Regions from separate parts of the Buttiauxella sp. S19-1 genome, predicted to be linked through region 2. Evidence: predicted binding sites of a transcription regulator. Region 2 holds the regulator's gene; the other holds the start of a gene.
What was found. The regulator sigma-54, encoded in region 2, starts transcription at its own class of promoters, with help from an activator protein. The targets are predictions, from matches to a motif close to GTTGGCACANNTTTCGCTNT.

Region 1 (10,960 bases), on a different contig from region 2:
GCATCCGCATTGGCGCAGGGCCACGTTTTGGCATTGATGGCGCATTTGAACGCTATTTAAGAATGCCGTTTACGTTAGAAACCACGGAAATGCGCATCGCGCTGGAACGATTAAAACCGATTTGGGAGAGTGTTGCGCAAGCAGGTAGTGAATATCTAAGAAGAACGGTGGTTTAGCAGACCCCAGAATTGGGTGGGGGCCCTGCCAGCTACATCCCGGCACACACGTCATCTGCTGCGGCTGCTTCCTTCCGGACCTGACCGAATTCACAAATTAGTGTTGCGGGAGAACCAACAGGGCCCCCATTGAGAGCGCTAGTTACCTAACGCGCTGGCGCATTATCCATGTTGCCCCCGGCAATTGCAAGCAAGGAGCGGTCAGGTGTTGCTTTCTTGCGCACCCCCAGTTTTTCTTTCTAGTTTAGTACACGACGATTATCCTTACCGGCATCCTGATTTGGAGTTTGCTATGGATAACAACGATTCATTCCCGCAGCGTGTTTATCAGATTATTGCCGCTATTCCTGAAGGTTGCGTCACCACATATGGCGATGTGGCGCGCCTGGCGGGTTCACCGCGTGCCGCACGACAAGTCGGAGGTGTTCTCAAGCGCTTACCTGAAGGCAGTAAATTACCGTGGCATCGCGTCGTGAATCGTCATGGCACGATTTCGCTGACCGGCCCGGATCTACAGCGCCAGCGGCAAGCTTTGCTATCAGAAGGGATTATGGTGTCTGGGGACGGGAAAATTGAGATGGAACGTTATCGCTGGAATTATTAATTAGCGCCTCCGTGAGGGGATTAGCCAGTTGTGTCGGATGACGCTGCGCTTATCCGACCTACGATATCAGCGTCAAGCGCCTCCGCAGAGGCGCTTATGTGCTTAGTATCAGTACTGCGTTGGCGCAGGAACGGTCGATACCGCACCACCGTTATCCTGGACTGGAACCGCCGTTTGCTGAACGGGCACCAGGGTCAGGTCTGCTTTGGTCCCACCGTTGTTAATGACCGGCTGAATGGTATCGGTGATAAACATCAGCTGATTGTTTACGGTGATCGCCGCACTCAAGATGATGCGAGCGTTAGGCTGAATATCCGCTGGGTTAAACGGCAACACAAAACTGAAAGGTGATTGCTTCCCTTCAGTACGGACCGCTCTTTGCGACAGCACTCTTGACGGAGCATCTGCCAAAGATGCGTCAGACAATGTCACCGTTAGCACCGCATCCGGCGGAAGCGCAATACGCTGACGAATCCAGACTGTCCCCGATACATTCGGCTGTTGAATATCAGATTGTGCTAATGCCGCCGCTGACGACGTCGTCGCAGCTGGGGCTGGCGTTGGGATGTCAGCACTTTTGTTATGCGCGCATCCCGTCAACGCAACTGCCATGGCTAAACCACTTAACGTGTGCACAAGTTTCATTGATTTGTTCTCCTTTTATCAACGCACCAGCAGGCTTCAGGCCCACGAGTAATGAGTGGTTAAATATACTTATCATGCTAAGTGTGGCACAAAATTCTGACTTTTTCTGAAAACTAAGACATTTCGTCAGGTCGGGCCACTGAGTGGCGATTACAGGAAACCTGTTATAATCAGGCCAATTGCGCGATTTTTGTTAATTCCATTGAGGACCTTTTATGAGTCAGGCGCTCAGCAATTTGTTGGCATTACTCAATCTGGAAAAGATTGAAGAAGGTATTTTTCGTGGCCAGAGCGAGGACTTAGGTTTACGTCAGGTATTCGGTGGGCAAGTTGTTGGCCAGGCGTTGTATGCCGCCAAAGAAACCGTGCCAGCTGAACGTCTGGTGCATTCATTCCACAGTTATTTTCTGCGTCCCGGCGATAGCCAAAAACCGATTGTTTATGACGTCGAAACCCTGCGTGATGGCAATAGTTTCAGCGCTCGTCGCGTGGCGGCGATTCAAAATGGCAAACCCATTTTCTATATGACCGCCTCTTTCCAGGCGCCAGAACCCGGTTTTGAACATCAAAAAGCTATGCCTGGAGCCCCTGCGCCGGAAAACCTGAAGTCAGAAACAGAAATCGCCATGGCGTTTGAAAAGCTGCTGCCTCAGAGCCTGAAAGAGAAGTTTCTCTGTGAAAAACCGCTGGAGATCCGCCCGGTGGTGTTCCACAACCCGATGCAAGGGCATGTCGATGAGCCGGTACGCCAGGTGTGGATGCGTGCCAACGGGAAAATGCCAACCGAGTTACACGTCCATCAGTACTTGCTGGGTTACGCCTCTGATTTTAACTTCCTGCCCGTCGCCCTTCAGCCTCACGGCGTCGGTTTCCTGGAGCCGGGCATGCAGGTGGCGACAATCGATCATTCGATGTGGTTCCACCGCCCGTTCGATATGAATGACTGGCTGCTTTACAGCGTTGAGAGTACTTCGGCTTCTAGTGCGCGCGGTTTTGTTAGAGGCGAATTCTATTCACGCGATGGCGTGCTGGTGGCGTCTACGGTGCAAGAGGGGGTTATGCGTAAGCGAGGTTAAGATTGGCTCGCCCTCACCCCGACCCTCTCCCCCAGGAGAGGGAGAAGGTCAGAGAAAACACCGGTTATCCCCTCTCCCTGGGGAGAGGGCCAGGGTGAGGGGGAAATCATTTATGCGTTGTAAGCATTCTCGCCGTGGCTGTTCACATCCAGGCCTTCACGCTCATGTTCTTCTGGTACACGCAGACCGACAGTCAGGTCAGCCACTTTGAAGCCAATGAACGCGACTACCGCAGACCAGACAATCGTCACACCGATACTTTCCAGTTGCACCAGGATTTGATGGCCCATGGTCACGCCTTGTGCATAGCCCACACCACCCAGTGAAGTTGCAGCAAAGATACCGGTCATGATGCAACCTACGATACCGCACACGCCGTGGACACCGAACACATCACAAGGGTCATCGACACGCAGCCATTTTTTCAGCAGCGTCACACCCCACAAACCGGCCAGACCCGCTACGATACCGATAATCAGTGCACCGCCGACGCCAACATAACCACACGCTGGAGTGATACCGACCAGACCTGCAATGGCACCGGAACACGCGCCCAGCAGAGAAGGTTTGCCACGCAATGCCCACTCACCAAATACCCAGCCGAGGACGGCAGCGGCAGTTGCAACAACCGTGTTCACAAAGGCCAGAGCGGCGATTTCGTTTGCAGCACTTGCCGAACCGGCGTTGAAGCCAAACCAGCCGAAGTAGAGGATCGCAGTACCGGTAAACACCATCGGTAAGTTGTGCGGTTTGAACGCTTCTTTACCGTAGCCAACACGTTTGCCAATCAGGTAAGCACCTACCAGGCCCGCAACCGCGGCATTGATATGGACGACAGTACCACCCGCGAAGTCCATTGCACCGTGTGTTGCCAGTAAGCCACCACCCCACACCATATGGGCAATCGGCACATAAGAGAGCGTCAGCCAAATCACGACGAAAATCAGCACCGCTGAGAAGCGAATACGTTCAGCCAGCGCGCCAACAATTAGGCCCACGGTGATACAGGCGAAGGAACCCTGGAACGCCACATGAATATATTGGTAGAAAGAGCCCATCAACGCGGTGAGCTGAATATTCTTCAGCAATACCCAGTCGAAGTTACCAAAGAAGCTGCCACCGGAGCCAAAGGCCAGGGTATAGCCATAAACCACCCACAGCACACAAACCAGCGCAAACGTGACCGTTATCTGAGTCAGCATCGACAGCACGTTTTTGGAGCGAATCAGGCCACCGTAAAACAGCGCCAGCCCAGGTATTGTCATAAACAGCACCAATGCGGTGCTAATCATCATAAAGGCGTTGTCTGCTTTATCGGCCACAGCGGGTGCCGCAAGCGCGATTGATGGCGCAAGTGCCAGGGCTACAACGCCTAAGATAGAGGCTAATTTCTTCATTTTTTCCATCCCTTTCACGAGTGGCAAGACGATTACAGTGCAGCTTCGTCGGCTTCGCCGGTACGAATGCGGATGACGCGTTGCAGTTCAGCAACAAAAATTTTGCCATCGCCAATCTTGCCGGTGTAGGCAGCTTTGCTAATGACATCAATCACTTCATCAAGTTGATCATCGGCAATTGCCACATCAATTTTCACTTTAGGCAGGAAATTGACGCTGTATTCAGCACCGCGGTACAACTCTGCGTGACCTTTCTGGCGGCCAAAGCCTTTAACCTCGGTAACAGTCAGCCCTTGAATACCGATTGAAGACAGCGCTTCGCGTACATCTTCGAGTTTGAACGGTTTGATCACCACGGTAACCAGCTTCATAGATCCCCTCCAGTCAGAATTGGGTAATTGCCCTTGCAACACTGATTACATAAAGCAAAGGCCATGCCAAAAATGAAAAACAGGTTTTTTCAGCGCGTTAAGCCGCGCCGAATAAGGGTTGATGGGGAAGGAATAACGATGACTGGGATTAAGAAAGTTCTTAGGTAATAAAAACGCACCATTTCAGTGCATGGTGCGTTTCGCTTCTGCACCAATGGAGATACCCATTGGATTTATGCGTGTTTTTGGTGCATCAAGCGGTGGCAGGCTCTTCGCGAGTTGCCGCGGCTAATTCTTCACCTGCCAGTTGCAGCTGGTACATCTGCCAGTAACGGCCCTGTGCTGCCAGCAATTCACTGTGCGTACCACGTTCAACAGCCTGCCCACGGTGCAACACCAGAATGGTATCGGCATCGGTAATGGTCGATAAACGGTGAGCAATCACCACCAGCGTGGTGTGCTCACGCACCGCGGCCAGCGCATGTTGAATGGCCTGCTCGGTGCCGGAGTCGATATTTGCTGTTGCTTCATCGAGGATCAAAATCTGCGGTGCATCCACCAGCACGCGTGCCAGAGCCAGTAATTGCTTCTGACCAACAGACAAGTTATTGCCCTGCTCGCCCAACCGCGTGTAGATGCCATCACTCATGGTGCGAGCCAGTTCTGCCAGTTGCACCGTTTCCAGCGCTTGCCAGACCGCCGCTTCGCTGATGTCGCGCCCTAGCGTGACGTTAGCAAAGAAAGAGTCCGCCAGTACCACTGGATCTTGTTGCACCATCGCTACACCCTGGCGCAACACACTATGGCTCAGCGTATCCAGAGGGCGGCCATCAAGACGAATTTCACCGTTGGTCAGCGGGTAATAGCCCATCAACAAGTTTGCGAGGGTACTTTTCCCACTTCCGGTATGTCCCACCAGCGCCACAAAACTACGCGCTGGGACATCAAGGTGAATATCCTGCAATACCAGACGGTCACCGCGATAGGCGAAAGAGACGTTATCCACCTCGATATGGCCGCTTTCCAGCGGGCGAGTATCGTTGCCGTAATCCTGGCGCTTACCGTCCATTAATTCGAACACGCGTTCACCTGCCACCACTGCCTGTTGCAGCATCGATTGTTGCGTGGTGAGTTCAATCAGCGGCTCGTTAAGACGCCCCAAATAGTTGATAAACGCGTATAACACGCCAACTTCAATGGTGCCAACTGAGGTGAAACCGAACAGCATCAGCAAGCCGCACAGCACCATTGCGGAAAACAGGCTCAACAACGGTCGTAATAAAAAACCATCGAGGCGCAAGGTTTGCATCCGCGCTAAATAGTGCGAACGGCTCGCCGCCCCCATCCGCTCGCCAAATCTTGCCTGTTGGCGGAACTGCTGGATGACGCTCATCCCGTTAATCACTTCGTTAAAGCCATCGTTGATATCCGCCAGATAGCTACGCACCCGGCGCACAATCGGTGTGCTGTAACGCTGGTAGATAAACATCACGATGATCACCGCCGGGAAGATGCAGACCGCCACCGACGCCATGCGCCAGTCGAGGCTGAACATCGCCACCAGCATCGCGCCAATCAGTGCGGCACTGCGCAATACTGTCGCAACGACCGTCACGTAGAGATCGCGAATGACTTCGGTGTCGTTGGTAACACGGGAAATTAATTGCCCAACCGGCTGGGTATCAAAGGTACTCAGTGGCTGGCGCAATGCGGCATCCATCACGTCAGTACGCAGCTTTTGTACTACGCCAACAGCGGCCTGGTTAAATAATAAAGCCTGCCAGTAATGCAGCGTCGCCGCCGAAATTGACAGCAACAGGTAGGCTGTTCCTAGCCCCGCTGCCGCCGCAATCGGCATGCGATGCTCAGACACCATGTTATCAATAAAATAACTCACTAAAATCGGGCCGCTGACTTCGGCTGCCGCCGCAATCCACAACATCACTACCGCCCCTGCGAGCGGTTTACGCCACGGTGAGCCATATGCCAGCAGGCGTTTGATGGTTGGCCATTGCTGTATGGATTTACGCATTGGCAGGTTCCTCGTCTACCGTCGTTTCTGGCGCATCATCCAGCGCCGCTTCCAGTTGTTGATAACGATACATGTCGCGATACCAACCAGACTTCCCTACCAGCACATCGTGATTGCCGCGTTGGGCAACATGCCCGTGCTGCATCACGAGGATTTCACTGGCTTCGGTCAAAGCCGACAGACGGTGCGCGCTAATAATAACGGTGCGGTTTTCGCCCCACTGGCGCAGGTTATGCAGGATTTGGTGCTCGGTACGCCCGTCAACGGCAGAAAGCGCGTCGTCGAGGATCAAGATTTCTGCATCAAGCAATAATGCACGAGCGATAGAAATACGCTGTTTCTGGCCGCCGGATAGCATCACGCCACGCTCACCGACTTCAGTTTCGTAACCTTGTGGTAAACGCAGAATATCGTCATGAACGCTGGCAAGCCTGGCAACATGTTCAATTTCCTGCTGCGTGGCGCCCGGTTTGCCCAAAGCAATATTGCTGGCCACCGTGTCAGAGAACAAGAATGGTGTCTGATTGACCACCGCCAGACGGCTACGCCAGGAGTCGAGCTGCATCTGCACCAGCGGAATACCATGGAAACAAATCTCACCCTGGTCGATGTCAAAATGACGCTGGAGCAGGGACAGAATGGTACTTTTCCCGGCGCCCGTTGGGCCACATAACCCCAACATTTCGCCTGGTTTTAAGGTGAAGGAGACATTTTCAAGTGTCGGGCGTGCGGTTTGCGGATAATGGAACGCCTGAATATTCGCTTCAACTGTACCGCGACCGGCTGGCGCTTCTTTGGTGCCATCGGTGACTGACGGCGCTTCGGAGAGCATGCTGCGAATTCGGCTGTACGCCGCACTGCCGCGCTCAACAATATTGAACATCCACGCCAGCGCCAGCATCGGCCAATCATCAGGCCGAGGTACATCACAAAGCTGGTGAGTTGCCCAAGGGTGAGCGAACCCTGAATCACCATCCAACTGCCGCCGCCGATCGCCAGCAGGTTTGCGGTGCCGATGGTGATATAAATCGTCGGATCAAAGCGTGCATCCACCCGCGCCACTTTCATGTTTTTCTCGCCAGCATCTTTAGCTTCAGCGGCAAACAGCGCGGATTGGCGGTCTTCAAGACCAAAGGCTTTAATCATGCGGATGCTGGATAAACTTTCCTGCGTGCGGTCATTTAGCGTTGAGAATGCGGCCTGGGCGAGTTTGAAGCGTTGATGTAATTGGTCGCCATAACGTTTGATGACCAGCGCCATAACTGGCATAGGTAACAGCGCGAGCAGCGTCAACTCCCAGCTGATTTGCGTCGACATCACGATTAATACCGCGCAGCCCATCACCAGCGAATCCACCAGCGTTAACACGCCTTCACCTGCAGCAAAAACCACGCGATCAACATCGTTTGTCGCGCGTGCCATTAAGTCACCGGTGCGGTGACGTAGATAAAACTCGGGATGATGGCGGCTCAACTGGCGGTAATAATCTTCGCGCAATTCAACGGCAAGCTGGTAGCTTGCCCCGAACAACAGCACGCGCCAGACGTAACGTAGTATGTAGACGATCACCGCGATAACCAGTATCACGCCAATCCACATCAGTACGTCACTGCCAGAAAGGCGCTGTTGAGTCACACCATCGACAATTACGCCCACCAGTTTTGGCGGCACAAGTTGCAAGATAGCAATGATAATAAGCAAGGCGACAGCCCCGAGATAGCGTCGCCATTCGCGGGTGAAGTACCAGCTTAATTGAGCAAATAATCGCACGCAGTCAAATTCCTGAGAAATACTAGTGAAATGCTATTGAGGCCGGAGAACCTAACTTAGCGTTCCAGTGGCAAGGCCGTGGTGTATTTTATCTGTTCCATGGCAAAACTCGAAGTCACGTCGGTTAAACCAGGAATACCATTCACCAGCCGTTTGTAAAAATCATCGTACCGTTTCATGTCTTCTACCTGTACACGCATCAGGTAGTCGTACTCCCCCGCCATGCGCCAGAAACCGAGCACTTCAGGCATCTGCTCCACGACAGAAACAAATTTGCAGTACCACTCACTGCTGTGGTGTTGGGTTTTTATCAACACAAATGCTGTCAGACCGAGGCCGAGTTTTTCCGGGTCTAATAACGCAACTTTGGCGCGGATGATGCCGTCGTCTTCCAGCCGTTTCAGGCGTTTCCAGCAGGGTGTGGTGGTCAGATTAACGGCATCAGCGAGTGCCTGCAAAGAGAGGGTGCAGTCTTTTTGCAGCAAGGATAGCAGCTTGCGGTCAATTTTATCTAACATGGCGACCTCCGGGAGAAATTTTTTCTCCATTGAACGTTCCTGACAGGCTAAAAGGCAACTTTTTTATCTCATTTTTGCATTACTCTAGGCACAAATAGACAAACGAAAATTCATACGGACAACAACATGACCAGCATCTGGGTAAACCACGCAATAAGCGAAATTAACGCCGATTACCAACGTTCCGCCGATACACATTTAATTCGCCTGGCGCTGCCTGGTTTTCCCGGTATTCAGCTGTATCTGAAAGATGAAAGTACGCATCCAACAGGTAGCCTGAAACATCGTCTTGCCCGTTCGCTGTTTTTATATGGTTTGTGTAACGGCTGGATTAAAGAAGGCACCACCATCATTGAGGCGTCTTCCGGTTCTACCGCTGTTTCAGAGGCCTATTTTGCCCGTTTGTTAGGGCTGCCTTTTATCGCCGTGATGCCCGCCTACACGGCGAAACGTAAGGTTGAACAAATTGAGTTTTATGGTGGCCGCTGCCATTTCGTGGAAAACGCCTGCGAAATTTACGCAGCTTCTGAAACGCTGGCTCGCGAACTGAACGGCCATTATATGGATCAGTTTACTTACGCCGAACGCGCCACCGACTGGCGTGGCAATAACAACATTGCCGACAGTGTTTTCCGCCAGATGGAACATGAGCCTAATCCAGTGCCTGAGTATATTGTGATGAGCGCCGGTACCGGCGGCACTTCCGCAACGATTGGCCGTTATTTGCGCTACCTGGGGTATCCGACGCAACTGGCGGTTGTCGACCCGCAAAATTCAGTGTTCATGGATTATTGGCAGAACCGCGATTGCAGCCTGCGCAGTGCTATCGGCAGTAAAATTGAAGGGATTGGCCGCCCACGCTGCGAGCCATCGTTCATCCCGGATGTTATCGACGAAATGATGCGTGTCCCTGATGCGGCCAGTATTGCCACGATGCAATGGCTGGAAACGATACTGGGCCGTAAAGTCGGCGCATCGACCGGCACCAATATGTGGGGTGTGTTGCAGCTTGCCGCACGGATGCGTGATGAAGGGCGCACCGGTTCTATTGTGACGTTGCTTTGTGACAGCGGTGAACGTTATCTGGAAACCTATTACAACGCGGATTGGGTGAAGGCGAACATCGGCGATGTTGCGCCGTGGATGGCTGAAATTCACAAACAGGTGGCTGCACAATAGAATCCACAGGCGAGAAGTGAGGTATTATTGTTCTCCCCAAAAAGGACACTGAAAGGAACTCACTGTGCATATTCACGCTTCTCTTCGCTTTCCACGCCGGTTAGTTGACCGGCGTTTGTTACTGAGTCTCAGCCTGGCAGGCTTCTTCGTGGTTCATTCAACACATGCGGCCTCGTTCGATTGCAGCAAAGCGACAACGGCCATCGAACACGCTATTTGTGATAACGAAACACTGAGCCAGCTCGACAGTACTCTCAATGAAAAATACCAAACGGCAATGGCGAACCTGTCTGATGAAGGGGCAAGTGAGTTACGCAAAAACCAGCGTAGCTGGCTAAAAGAACGCGATGCGTGTAACGCCGATGCGGCTTGCCTGGAAAACCTGTTTAACCAGCGTAAATCCAGTCTACAAGCAACAACGCAACAGGCGGAAACTCAACTCGACGCGATTATTGCCAGTATTCCTGCCGATCCGGCAAATGCCGCTTATCAGTTGAAGCAGTATCGTGGCCCGCTTGCCTCCGCATGGCTGGTCTACCTCAATCGTTTTGAACCCACCAGTGGCGTCACGGCGGAAGAAGCGAAACAACGCCACCAGGTTGCGGTCACCGCGTTAAATAAACAGAACGACTTTGCAGCCTCATTGCTGAAAGATATTGAGAACGATCCTAAAACCAGCAAGAACGTTGCCGTACTGACCTTTCTGCGCATGACCATTGAGCAGGGCAGGTATGATGAAGTCCCTCCCCGCCCTGATGTTCATTGCTTTGTTTTTAGCCGCCAGGGCGATGCGGCTTATCGAGCTTTTGGGGCATTATGGGGTTCCTCTCGCGATAGCCAGGCCCCTATCTGCCCACCGCAAGGCAATCTTTTTGAACTACCTGCGTGGAAGCAGCTTAATAAAATCCTCGATCCAGTCATGAGTGCTGCGTACCCAAATTCGGGTACCATTCGTTATGCCAGCTATGCGGATTGGGCGATACTCCGGCTGCGTGCAACGCTCTCACCCACCGATTTCCTTAAGCCAATTGAAGGTCAATCGCAGGAATCCCCTGAGAAGAGAATTAGCGAATGGGATGACAAAAGCTGGCCAAAGGTGCAACGTGAACAGCTACTTATCGCGATAGATCCGGCACGTAAAGCGACGATGGAGTGGCTACAAACAGAGCGAAAATTCACCGCCAGCGATGCC
Region 2 (10,960 bases):
TGCTGGCATTAGTGTTGATTGGCTTAAATCTGGTCGATAAAGACCCCGTTGCTACACCGACGGTAAACAGCAACGAGCCAACCTATCAAAGTGAACATTCCACGACGCTCGCCTACAGTCCTGAAGGGGCTCTGAATTATCGGCTGGTTTCGGAACACGTTGAATATTTTTCTGAGACTGCTATTTCGTGGTTTACCAACCCGGTGATGACGCAGTATGACGAAAACAAAGTGGCAACCTGGTCTTTACGAGCGGATCGCGCCAAACTTACTAACGATCGGATGCTGTATTTGTATGGGAATGTGGTGCTGACGGCTCTGACGCCGGATTCTCAGCTACGCAAAATTACCACGGACAATGCGCAGGTTAATTTAGTCACTCAGGATGTTGCCTCTGATGACCAGGTAACCTTGTATGGAACCAGCTTTAACTCCACCGGCCTCAAAATGCGTGGAAATTTACGCAGCAAAAATGCCGAGCTGATTGAAAAGGTTAGAACATCCTATGAAATCCAAAATAAACAAACTCAGCCGTAATTTAGTACTAACCAGTACGCTTTTAGCCGCTAGTTTTTCGGCATTTGCGTTGACCGGTGATACCGATCAGCCGATTCACATTGAATCTGACCAACAGTCGCTGGATATGCAGGGCAACGTCGTCACCTTCACTGGCAATGTGATCGTGACACAAGGCAGTATCAAAATTAACGCCGACAAAGTGGTTGTGACTCGTCCTGGCGGCGAAGAAGGCAAAGAAGTCATTGATGGTTATGGTAATCCAGCCACGTTCTATCAGATGCAAGATAGCGGTAAACCCGTTAGCGGCCACTCAGCGACCATGCACTATGAGTTGCAAAACGACTTTGTAGTTCTGACCGGTAATGCTTATCTCGAGCAGGTCGACAGCAATATCAAAGGCGACAAAATTACTTATCTGGTGAAAGAACAGAAGATGCAGGCCTTTAGCGAAAAAGGTAAACGTGTCACCACCGTTCTGGTCCCTTCTCAACTGCAGAAAAAAGACGGCCAGGCTCCGGCACCAGCCCCTGCGCAGAAAAAGAGTAACTAATTCGTTATGGCTACTTTAATTGCAAAAAATCTCGCCAAAGCCTACAAAGGCCGCCGCGTCGTTGAAGATGTCAGCCTGGCTGTTAAGTCGGGTGAAATTGTCGGGTTACTTGGCCCAAACGGTGCCGGGAAAACCACCACCTTTTACATGGTGGTTGGCATTGTGCCGCGTGACGCCGGCAACATTATTATTGATGATGAAGACATCAGCCTTCTGCCACTTCATGCTCGTGCTCGTCGAGGTATCGGCTACTTACCGCAAGAAGCGTCTATTTTCCGCCGTTTAAGTGTGTTCGATAACTTAATGGCTGTGCTGCAAATCCGTGACGATCTTTCTGTTGAGCAGCGTGATGACCGCGCTAATGAGCTGATGGAAGAATTCCACATCGAACATTTGCGTAATAACCTCGGGCAGTCATTGTCTGGTGGCGAGCGTCGTCGTGTCGAAATTGCCCGAGCATTAGCCGCAAATCCAAAATTTATTCTTCTGGATGAACCTTTTGCTGGTGTTGACCCAATATCCGTCATCGACATCAAGCGAATCATTGAGCATCTGCGCGACAGTGGGCTCGGGGTGTTGATTACTGACCATAACGTACGCGAAACGCTGGCTGTTTGTGAACGTGCCTACATCGTAAGCCAGGGCCATTTAATCGCCCATGGCACTCCAGCCGAAATCCTGGAAGACGAGCATGTTAAGCGCGTGTATCTGGGCGAAGAGTTCAGACTCTGATAGGGTAGTAAAAATTATAATATTTATACTCAAAATAATTCGAGTTGCAGGTAGGCGACAAGGGAGTTCATCCCAGGAGCTTACTTGAGTAAGTGACTGGGGTGAAGGAGTGCAGTCAACACCCCTGCAGCTCGAAGTATGACGAGTATAACCTGAGGAAGCTCGCTCTGAATATGAAGCAAGGTTTGCAATTACGGCTTAGCCAACAACTTGCTATGACTCCCCAGTTACAGCAGGCAATTCGTCTGTTGCAACTTTCGACGTTAGAGCTACAGCAAGAACTTCAGCAAGCACTGGAAAGTAACCCACTGCTTGAGCAAACCGATCTGCATGAAGAAGTTGAAACTCAGGAAGTACGTGAAAACGAAGCGTTAGATACCCGTGAGGCGCTTGAGCAAAAAGAAATGCCTGACGAGTTACCGCTGGATACCAGTTGGGACGAAATCTACACCGCAGGCACTCCATCAGGAACCGGAAGCGATTATATCGACGACGAATTGCCGGTTTATCAGGGGGAAACGACCCAGTCTCTTCAGGATTATCTGATGTGGCAGGTTGATCTCACCCCGTTTTCAGATACTGACACAGCAATTGCGACCTCTATTGTCGATGCCGTTGACGAAATGGGTTATCTCACAGTTTCTCTGGAAGAAATTCTGGAAAGCATGGGTGATGACGAAATCACCCTCGACGAAGTGGAAGCCGTACTCAAACGCGTTCAACGCTTCGATCCTGTGGGTGTTGCCGCACGTGATCTACGCGATTGCCTGCTCATACAGCTTTCACAGTTCGCTCGCGAAACGCCATGGTTAACCGAAGCCAGCTTGATTGTCAGCGATCACCTGGATCTGCTCGCTAACCATGACTTCCGCAGCCTGATGCGCGTCACCCGTCTGAAAGAAGAGGTGCTGAAAGAGGCAATGTGCCTGATTCAGTCTCTTGACCCACGCCCAGGGCAATCCATTCAGACCGGTGAACCGGAATATGTCATACCGGATGTTCTGGTGAAAAAAACGCAAGGTCACTGGACTGTAGAACTCAATGCCGACAGCCTCCCTCGCCTGAAAATAAACCAGCAGTACGCTGCAATGGGCACCAGTGCCCGCAATGACAGCGACTCGCAATTTATTCGCAGTAATCTGCAAGAAGCAAAGTGGCTGATTAAGAGCCTGGAAAGCCGGAACGACACGCTGCTGCGCGTCAGTCGCTGTATCGTTGAACAGCAACAAGGCTTTTTTGAACACGGCGAAGAGCACATGAAACCGATGGTGCTTGCTGATATCGCTCAGGTCGTAGAAATGCATGAATCGACCATTTCCCGAGTGACCACGCAAAAATATTTACATAGCCCACGCGGCATTTTTGAATTGAAGTATTTCTTCTCAAGCCACGTTAATACCGAAGGTGGAGGTGAAGCCTCCTCGACGGCAATTCGTGCATTGGTGAAGAAATTAATTGCTGCGGAAAACCCTGCGAAACCACTGAGTGATAGCAAGTTAACGACTATGCTATCGGATCAGGGGATCATGGTGGCACGCCGCACTGTTGCGAAGTACCGAGAGTCTTTATCCATACCACCGTCAAATCAGCGTAAACAGTTGGTTTGACTTAACCGATAAGGAAGACACTATGCAGCTCAACATTACAGGACATAACGTCGAAATCACTGACGCACTGCGCGAATTTGTGAGTACGAAGTTTGCCAAACTGGAGCAGTACTTCGATAGAATTAACCAAGTCTATATTGTGTTAAAAGTGGAAAAAGTCACGCATATTGCCGATTCAACGCTTCATGTAAATGGTGGTGAAATTCATGCCAGCGCGGAAGGGCAGGATATGTATGCGGCGATTGACGGTCTGATTGATAAACTGGCTCGCCAGTTAACCAAACATAAAGATAAACTAAAACAACACTGATAATCCGGGCAACTGTTTAAGCAGTTACCCAAAATAATTCGAGTTGCAGAAAGGCGGCTACACAGTGAATCCCCATGAGCTTACTCTGGTAAGTGACTGGGGTGAGCGAGGAAGCCAACGCATATGCAACTTGAAGTATGAAGGGTAAAGACGGCTCGTTGCGTGGAGTAGCGGGCCGTTAGCATAACAGGGTGCTTAGGTGAACTTATGATGAACAACGATTCTGCTCTACAACTTAGTCAAGTCCTGAACAAGGAATGTACCCGTACCAACGTACATTGCCAGAGTAAAAAGCGTGCACTGGAAATCATCAGTGAACTGGCAGCAAAACAGCTCGGCCTGCCACCACAAGTGGTATTTGAGGCTGTATTGACGCGCGAACGCATGGGCAGTACCGGTATCGGAAATGGCATCGCCATTCCCCATGGGAAACTGGAAGAAGATACGACTCGTGCCGTTGGGGTGTTTATTAAACTGGAAACCCCTATCGCTTTTGACGCCATCGATAACCAACCGGTTGACCTGATGTTTGCGCTGCTTGTTCCTGCGGATCAAACAAAAACGCACTTACATACTTTGTCTCTGGTAGCAAAACGTCTGGCTGACAAAACGATTTGCCGCCGCCTGCGTTCTGCACAGAGCGATGAAGAGCTTTATCAGATCATTACCGAAACAGAACAAGGTAGTGAAAGTGAATAATCTGGCTGCGGTCACGGGTATGCCGCAGCAAGAAAAGTTGGGGGAGTGAAAACATGGTGCTGATGATTGTCAGCGGCCGCTCTGGTTCAGGGAAGTCTGTAGCCTTGCGTGCACTAGAAGATATGGGATTCTACTGTGTAGATAACCTACCAGTGGTGCTATTACCTGATCTTGCTAAAACCCTCGCAGAACGCCAAATTTCTGCGGCAGTCAGCATCGACGTGCGTAACATGCCGGAAAATCCGGAGATCTTTGAACAGGCAATGACCAATCTGCCTGACTCATTCTCACCACAATTGTTATTCCTTGATGCCGATCGCAACACGCTGATTCGTCGTTATAGTGACACGCGCCGCTTGCACCCGCTTTCCAGTAAAAATCTCTCGCTGGAAAGTGCGATAGATGAAGAAAGTGACTTGCTGGAGCCATTGAAATCCAGAGCCGATCTGATCATCGACACCTCTGAGATGTCGGTGCATGAGCTCGCGGAAATGCTGCGTACCCGTTTGCTTGGTAAACGTGAACGTGAGCTGACAATGGTGTTCGAGTCCTTTGGCTTTAAACATGGTATTCCGATTGATGCGGATTACGTGTTCGATGTGCGCTTCCTGCCAAACCCGCACTGGGACCCGAAGCTGCGCCCGATGACCGGTCTGGACAGACCTGTTGCTGCGTTCCTCGACCGTCATACCGAAGTCCACAATTTTATCTACCAGACGCGTAGCTATCTTGAGCTATGGTTACCTATGCTGGAAACCAATAACCGCAGCTATCTAACTGTGGCGATTGGCTGTACCGGCGGTAAACACCGTTCAGTTTATATCGCTGAACAGTTGGCAGATTATTTCCGTTCACGCGGCAAGAACGTGCAATCCCGTCACCGCACGCTGGAAAAACGTAAAACATGACCGTAAAACAGACCGTTGAGATAACCAACAAACTGGGCATGCACGCACGCCCAGCGATGAAGCTGTTCGAACTGGTACAAAGCTTTGACGCCGAAGTGATGCTGCGCAACGAGGCTGGCACGGAAGCTGAAGCCAATAGCGTCATTGCATTGCTGATGCTGGATTCTGCTAAAGGGGGTCACATTGAAATTGAAGTCACTGGCCCCGAAGAAGAACAGGCATTGAACGCCGTTATCGCGCTATTCAATGCCGGTTTTGACGAAGACTAATTAGCTCACTTCAACTCATGCTGCGCCATAAACGATTCGCCACCTAGCTGGCGCATCTGGCGCAAAATCCATTGCTGACGCTGGTGTACATAAGCGGAAGGTGCATTCGCTTTAAAGCGAATGGGATTAGGGAGAACGGCTGCGAGAAGTGCTGCTTCTGATGCCGTAAGGCGGCTGGCAGGTTTATGGAAATAGCGCTGCGAGGCGGCTTCCACACCAAAAACCCCATCACCAAACTCCGCGATATTCAGGTAAACCGCCAGGATGCGGCGTTTAGTCCAGACTACTTCCATGCCAAGGGTCAATCCCGCTTCCAGGCCTTTGCGCAGATAACTACGACCATCCCACAGGAATAGGTTTTTCGCCGTTTGCTGAGAGAGTGTGGATGCACCACGAACGCGATTTTCATTTCGCTCATTATGTGCAATAGCTTTTTCAATTGCCGTTACATCAAACCCCCAGTGATCAGGGAATTTCTGGTCTTCTGCCGCAATCACCGCCAGCCCCATCCACGGCGAGATCTCGTCCATGCTCACCCAATCCGAGTGCGCAACATAACTAAAATCACCGCTGAACCAGGCACTAAACTGCCGCTCGACCATCACTGCTGAAAACGGCACCGGCATAAAACTAAACAGGATTATCCCAACCAGCCAAATTCCCGCCAGTGCCAGTAGACCACGCAACAGCCAGCGCTTGAAAAAGCTCAAGAGCGCGATACGCCCTTTCTTCATGCAGTCATATCCACGACGCGGGCCACCAGCTTTTCGATACCCATTGCGGCTTCATCGATACGGGTCGCCAGCATATAAGCAGGCGTGGTCACCACTTTGTGTTCTTCATCAACCACAATATCGTCAACCGGGCACGGAACATGTTCGGCCCCCATTTCTTCAACGACTTCTGCCGTGTCGATATCTGTACCGATAGTCAAACGCACCGGCACATCAAGAATTTTTGGTAACATCACTGGGGCAATACAAATAAAGCCGAGTGGTTTACCCTGGGCATGGCAATCACGAGCCAGACGGCGTAGATCGCTATCAATCTGGCAGTCGCTCCCATGGCTTGCAAAATTACACAAGTTTTTCGCCGCGCCAAAACCGCCAGGCACAATAAGCGCATCCAGTTGACTGGCATCGGCCTGCGCTAATGGCGCTACCGCACCACGAGTAATTCGCGCCGCTTCAGCCAGCACATTACGATGCTCAATAGACTTATTATTAGTCAGGTGATTAATAACATCTGCTTGAGGTTTATCGGGTGCAAAACATACCGCTTCAGCACCTGACCGAGCGATAGCCAGCAGGGTAATCACAGCTTCCTGAATCTCACTTCCGTCGTAGACCCCACACCCACTGAGCACCACACCAATCTTCTTCATTCAGCCATTCCTTTTCATCATGCAAATTTCATCATCAGTTATGATGATTTGATCGCTATGCTTCACACATTTTACTGTTTCATGTAACAAACTATTTAAGATTTGCTATCTTAATGCCTGAGCAGCACACAAGATTATCGGCTGCGCCATTTGGATAAAGACTTATAACTCAACGGCGCAACCTGACTTTTCCCTGGTGTTGGCGCAGAATTCGCGCACCCCGGTTTATCCGGGGTCATTTTTTGGGAGCATTTGCCACCCAGGCTTTCAGAACATCAACATCGTGTTGCCATTCTTGTTTCAACTCTTCAATCCACTCACCGACGTTTTCTGACCATGCAGGTAAGTCCGGCGATTGAATTTGCTGAGCAACTTGCTGCAAGTGACGTAGCCCAACAGACCCTGCGGCTCCTTTAATCTTATGACCTTCTTCCACGACCCCTTTCTGGTCGCGAGCAGTCATATTGGAGTCCAGTACACTCAGATAGCCCGGCATCATTTTTTCAAACATCGCCAGCCCATCAGTAATCAGTTTTGGTCCGACGAGGTCCATATACTGCTCAAGCATTGGAATATCGAGCAATGCTTGCTGCTTTTCACTATTAACTTGAGGCACTTGAGACTCCTTCTTAGACTCTGACTGTTGGTTGTCCCAGAATTTTTGGATCATCGCCATTAACGCCGGAACAGAGAGGGGTTTGCTCAGCACATCATCCATGCCAGCATCCAGGTACTCTTTTTTATCTTTCAATACGTTAGCAGTCAATGCCACCAGCGGTGGTAAATCTTCACGCGCATAATGCGTGGTCAGTTGCCGGGAAATATCCAGCCCCGTCATATCAGGTAACTGGATGTCCAACAGCACCAGGTCATATTCCCCTGGGGTGAATTTTTCTAGCGCTTCTTTACCGGTCATCGCGACATCGACGCTATTGCCGAGCTTCTCAAGCACGGAACGCGCAACAATCACGTTGAGTTCAATATCTTCAACCAATAAGACGTGCAATGCCGGCAGCGGCATTTCATCATCTTCAAGGGTATCTTCAACTTCATCCGCAACACGCGGTGCCTGCACGGTCAGGGTAAACAACGAACCTTCACCGGGCTTGCTGCTAACGGTAATATCGCCACCCATACTCTTCGCCAGACGGCGCGATACCGCCAGGCCAATTCCCGTACCGGTAGCCGGTTTGCCGCCATGACTGTCTTTCACCTGATAATACATGGCGAAGATTTTGTCCTGTTCGTCTTGAGGAATGCCAATGCCGGAATCCTGAACTTCGAAGCGCAACGTGTTTTCTTCTTCATAACACACGCGCACAGCAACCAGTCCTCCTTTTGGCGTGAACTTAACGGCGTTACTGATCAGATTCCAAAGGATTTGGCGCAGACGTGTTCCATCGGTCACCACTTTATGCGGCAGTGGTAACGTAGAGTTCATTTCCAGCTTCAGCCCTTTTTGCTGTGCTTGCAAACCGGAAAGATTCTCTAAATCAGCCAGGAAACCAGTGAAATCAATCGGCTGGTTATCAAGCTGGACTTTGCGACGTTCAAGCTTATCCATATCAATGATATCGTTGAAAATATTACCGAGTGTTATTGCCGATACATGAATGGTTTTGAGGTAATTGGTTTGTTCAGGATTCAGATCGGTATCGAGCAAGATACGGCTCAAACCGACGATCCCATTTAGCGGTGTACGCAGTTCATGGCTGATGGTTGAAATGAAGGTGGTTTTATCGCGACTGGCGCGTTCAAGTGCATCCTGGTAACGCTTGCGCTCGGTAATATCGCGGCCAAAGCCCATCAAACCGTGACGCTTACCCACGCGGTCGTAATACGGCACTTTGCGAATTTCAAAGCAGGCTTTGCGCCCATCGGGGTAATCCAGCCACTGTTCATAGGTGAGCGAAACGTTATGGCGGAACACTTTTTCATCCGTTTCGATAACCTTTTGGGCTGCTTCTGGCGAGTAGACCTCTTCTGGCTTCAGTCTGATCAGTTGCTTCTCACTTTTGCCCGTCAACAACTCCATGGCACGGTTACAGCCTGAAAATTCTTTATCTTCATTACGATAGAAAACCAGATCCGGGGAAGCATCGAGGAATGAGCGTAAAAACGACGATTGCTGCTCAAGCTGAATTTGCGTCTCTTCACGCTCCTGCATCTCAACTTTGAGTTGCTCAAGCATAGTTTGACGCTCATCTTCTGCTTTCACGCGAACGGCAATTTCCTGATTTAATTGCGCAATATTGTCTTTAAGCTGCACATTAAGTTTCAGGTCTCTTTCGCGCATCTCTTCAAGTTTCTGCACCAGTTTTGACAGCCTTTGGCGAGACTCTTCGAGTTGTTCAACCACCACAGAAAGGAAATAGACAGCCCAGGGAGTAATTAGCAGTCCAAAAAAGATAGAGCGGACGACATCAATGCTTTCAACCTGGCCACGTAACAACATCGTCACGGCCATTTGCACCACAATAGCCAACACCACCAGGGCGGAAGCCAACAATAATGAGAAGCGCACTAATCCGAGCTTCACCATCAAATCAACGTAATACTGTGCCAGTAACCGGATTTGCTTCATGGAACGTTTCCCTCGCCTTCAATCAGCTAAATATACCGCACGCTTAGGGATTACGACAGAATTGCTGGGGTCCATGGCGAACCCAATGCCGAGCCTTGTGTTCCATGCTCCGTCAAATACTTATCGATTGCCCCCATTCCGGTCCATCGGTTCTCACACCACAGCGGTGCCAGCAGTGTCGGACGGCGGGCATTGGCAGATATGCGATGATAAACAATATCGATCGGCGTATGGCGAATCATCTCACCTGCGGTAGTCGCATACTCTTCCAGTTCGATGCCTTGCAGTCGTCCTGCCTGCCAACTTTTCGCCATCGTGCTACCGCTGACTATATGGAGTGGATGCAGTTTGATGCCATCCACGCCCGTCTCAACGACTTGCTTGAGCGTTTGCAGGCAATGTTCCTGACCTTCTCCAGGCAGGCCAACAATCAAGTGGCTGCAAACTTTCAAGCCGCGCGCACGGGCACGACGTGTCGTTTCCTGATAACAGGCAAAATCATGCCCACGATTTATTCGATGTAGCGTTTTGTCATGCGCCGTCTGCAAGCCAAGTTCTAACCAGACCTCATAACCTTTGTCATGATATTCACTTAACAAATCGAGCACGCTATCCGGCACACAATCCGGGCGCGTACCAACACATAAGCCGACAATACTGGCCTGGCTAACGGCTTGTTGATACATCGAGCGAAGCACCTGCACTTCTGCCCACGTACTGGTGTAAGCCTGAAAATAAGCGAGATAGTGTTTTGCCCGGTTTACCAGCTGTGACTGGCGTTCGAGCTGCTCAGCGATAGAATGGTTTTGTTGGGTTTCGTCGGCGAAAGAAGCGACATTGCAGAAAGTACAGCCGCCGCGTCCAATAGTACCGTCGCGGTTTGGGCAACTGAAACCGCCATGCAGCGTGAGTTTATGGACTTTGTGACCATAACGACGCTGAAGATCCCCACCAAACATATTGACTAATTTCTGTAACTGCATAATCTGATGGGCCGCCCTGTAAAAGGGAGGTAGCCTGCCATTTTCTGCCCATTTTAGCGATGACCTGGATCAATCGCTGTGGCGCAGCTTTATCTATTGCATATAAATGCAAAATAAGTGCAATTCTAATCACAAGCAAGATGATTACTTTTCCTTATATTGACCCTCTATTTTTAAAGAATATGTGGCCTTGTGAAAAACAGTGTCATACAACACGCCACACCGCGTTGATAGCATAAGATCCTGCCAATACCATCATCTCCAGCACGCTCTGGAATTTTTCAGCCTCCAGGATAGTGAGAGAGATCACAATACCCAGGTGATCTTCTTGCCGCTTAAATCCGATAAAAATGATAATAAAATGTTTATATTCATAATGTTAAATAGCAATTAGCACATAATCGTATAAATAAGAA

Region 1: glnK (P-II family nitrogen regulator) is a predicted target of sigma-54. The motif match lies at 4,321-4,340, and genes of this name have one in related genera.

Annotation. Positions count from the first base shown of each region.
Region 1 is NZ_JAHWLU010000011.1:24,294-35,253, forward strand. It holds gene yczR (MocR-like transcription factor YczR) at 1-176, shown strand, start outside; RNA gene ffs (signal recognition particle sRNA small type) at 200-296, opposite strand; gene MES37_RS04525 (MGMT family protein) at 469-780, shown strand; gene MES37_RS04530 (YbaY family lipoprotein) at 889-1,425, opposite strand; gene tesB (acyl-CoA thioesterase II) at 1,641-2,501, shown strand; gene amtB (ammonium transporter AmtB) at 2,612-3,898, opposite strand; gene glnK (P-II family nitrogen regulator) at 3,931-4,269, opposite strand; gene MES37_RS04550 (SmdB family multidrug efflux ABC transporter permease/ATP-binding protein) at 4,523-6,301, opposite strand; partial or broken gene MES37_RS04555 (SmdA family multidrug ABC transporter permease/ATP-binding protein) at 6,294-8,071, opposite strand; gene MES37_RS04560 (Lrp/AsnC family transcriptional regulator) at 8,128-8,589, opposite strand; gene MES37_RS04565 (PLP-dependent cysteine synthase family protein) at 8,716-9,768, shown strand; gene MES37_RS04570 (lysozyme inhibitor LprI family protein) at 9,833-10,960, shown strand, end outside.
Region 2 is NZ_JAHWLU010000002.1:57,211-68,170, reverse strand. It holds gene lptC (LPS export ABC transporter periplasmic protein LptC) at 1-536, shown strand, start outside; gene lptA (lipopolysaccharide ABC transporter substrate-binding protein LptA) at 505-1,068, shown strand; gene lptB (LPS export ABC transporter ATP-binding protein) at 1,075-1,800, shown strand; gene rpoN (RNA polymerase factor sigma-54) at 1,974-3,407, shown strand; gene hpf (ribosome hibernation promoting factor) at 3,430-3,717, shown strand; gene ptsN (PTS IIA-like nitrogen regulatory protein PtsN) at 3,925-4,416, shown strand; gene rapZ (RNase adapter RapZ) at 4,470-5,324, shown strand; gene npr (PTS phosphocarrier protein NPr) at 5,321-5,593, shown strand; gene mtgA (monofunctional biosynthetic peptidoglycan transglycosylase) at 5,599-6,327, opposite strand; gene elbB (isoprenoid biosynthesis glyoxalase ElbB) at 6,324-6,977, opposite strand; gene arcB (aerobic respiration two-component sensor histidine kinase ArcB) at 7,213-9,561, opposite strand; gene MES37_RS00920 (TIGR01212 family radical SAM protein) at 9,612-10,544, opposite strand.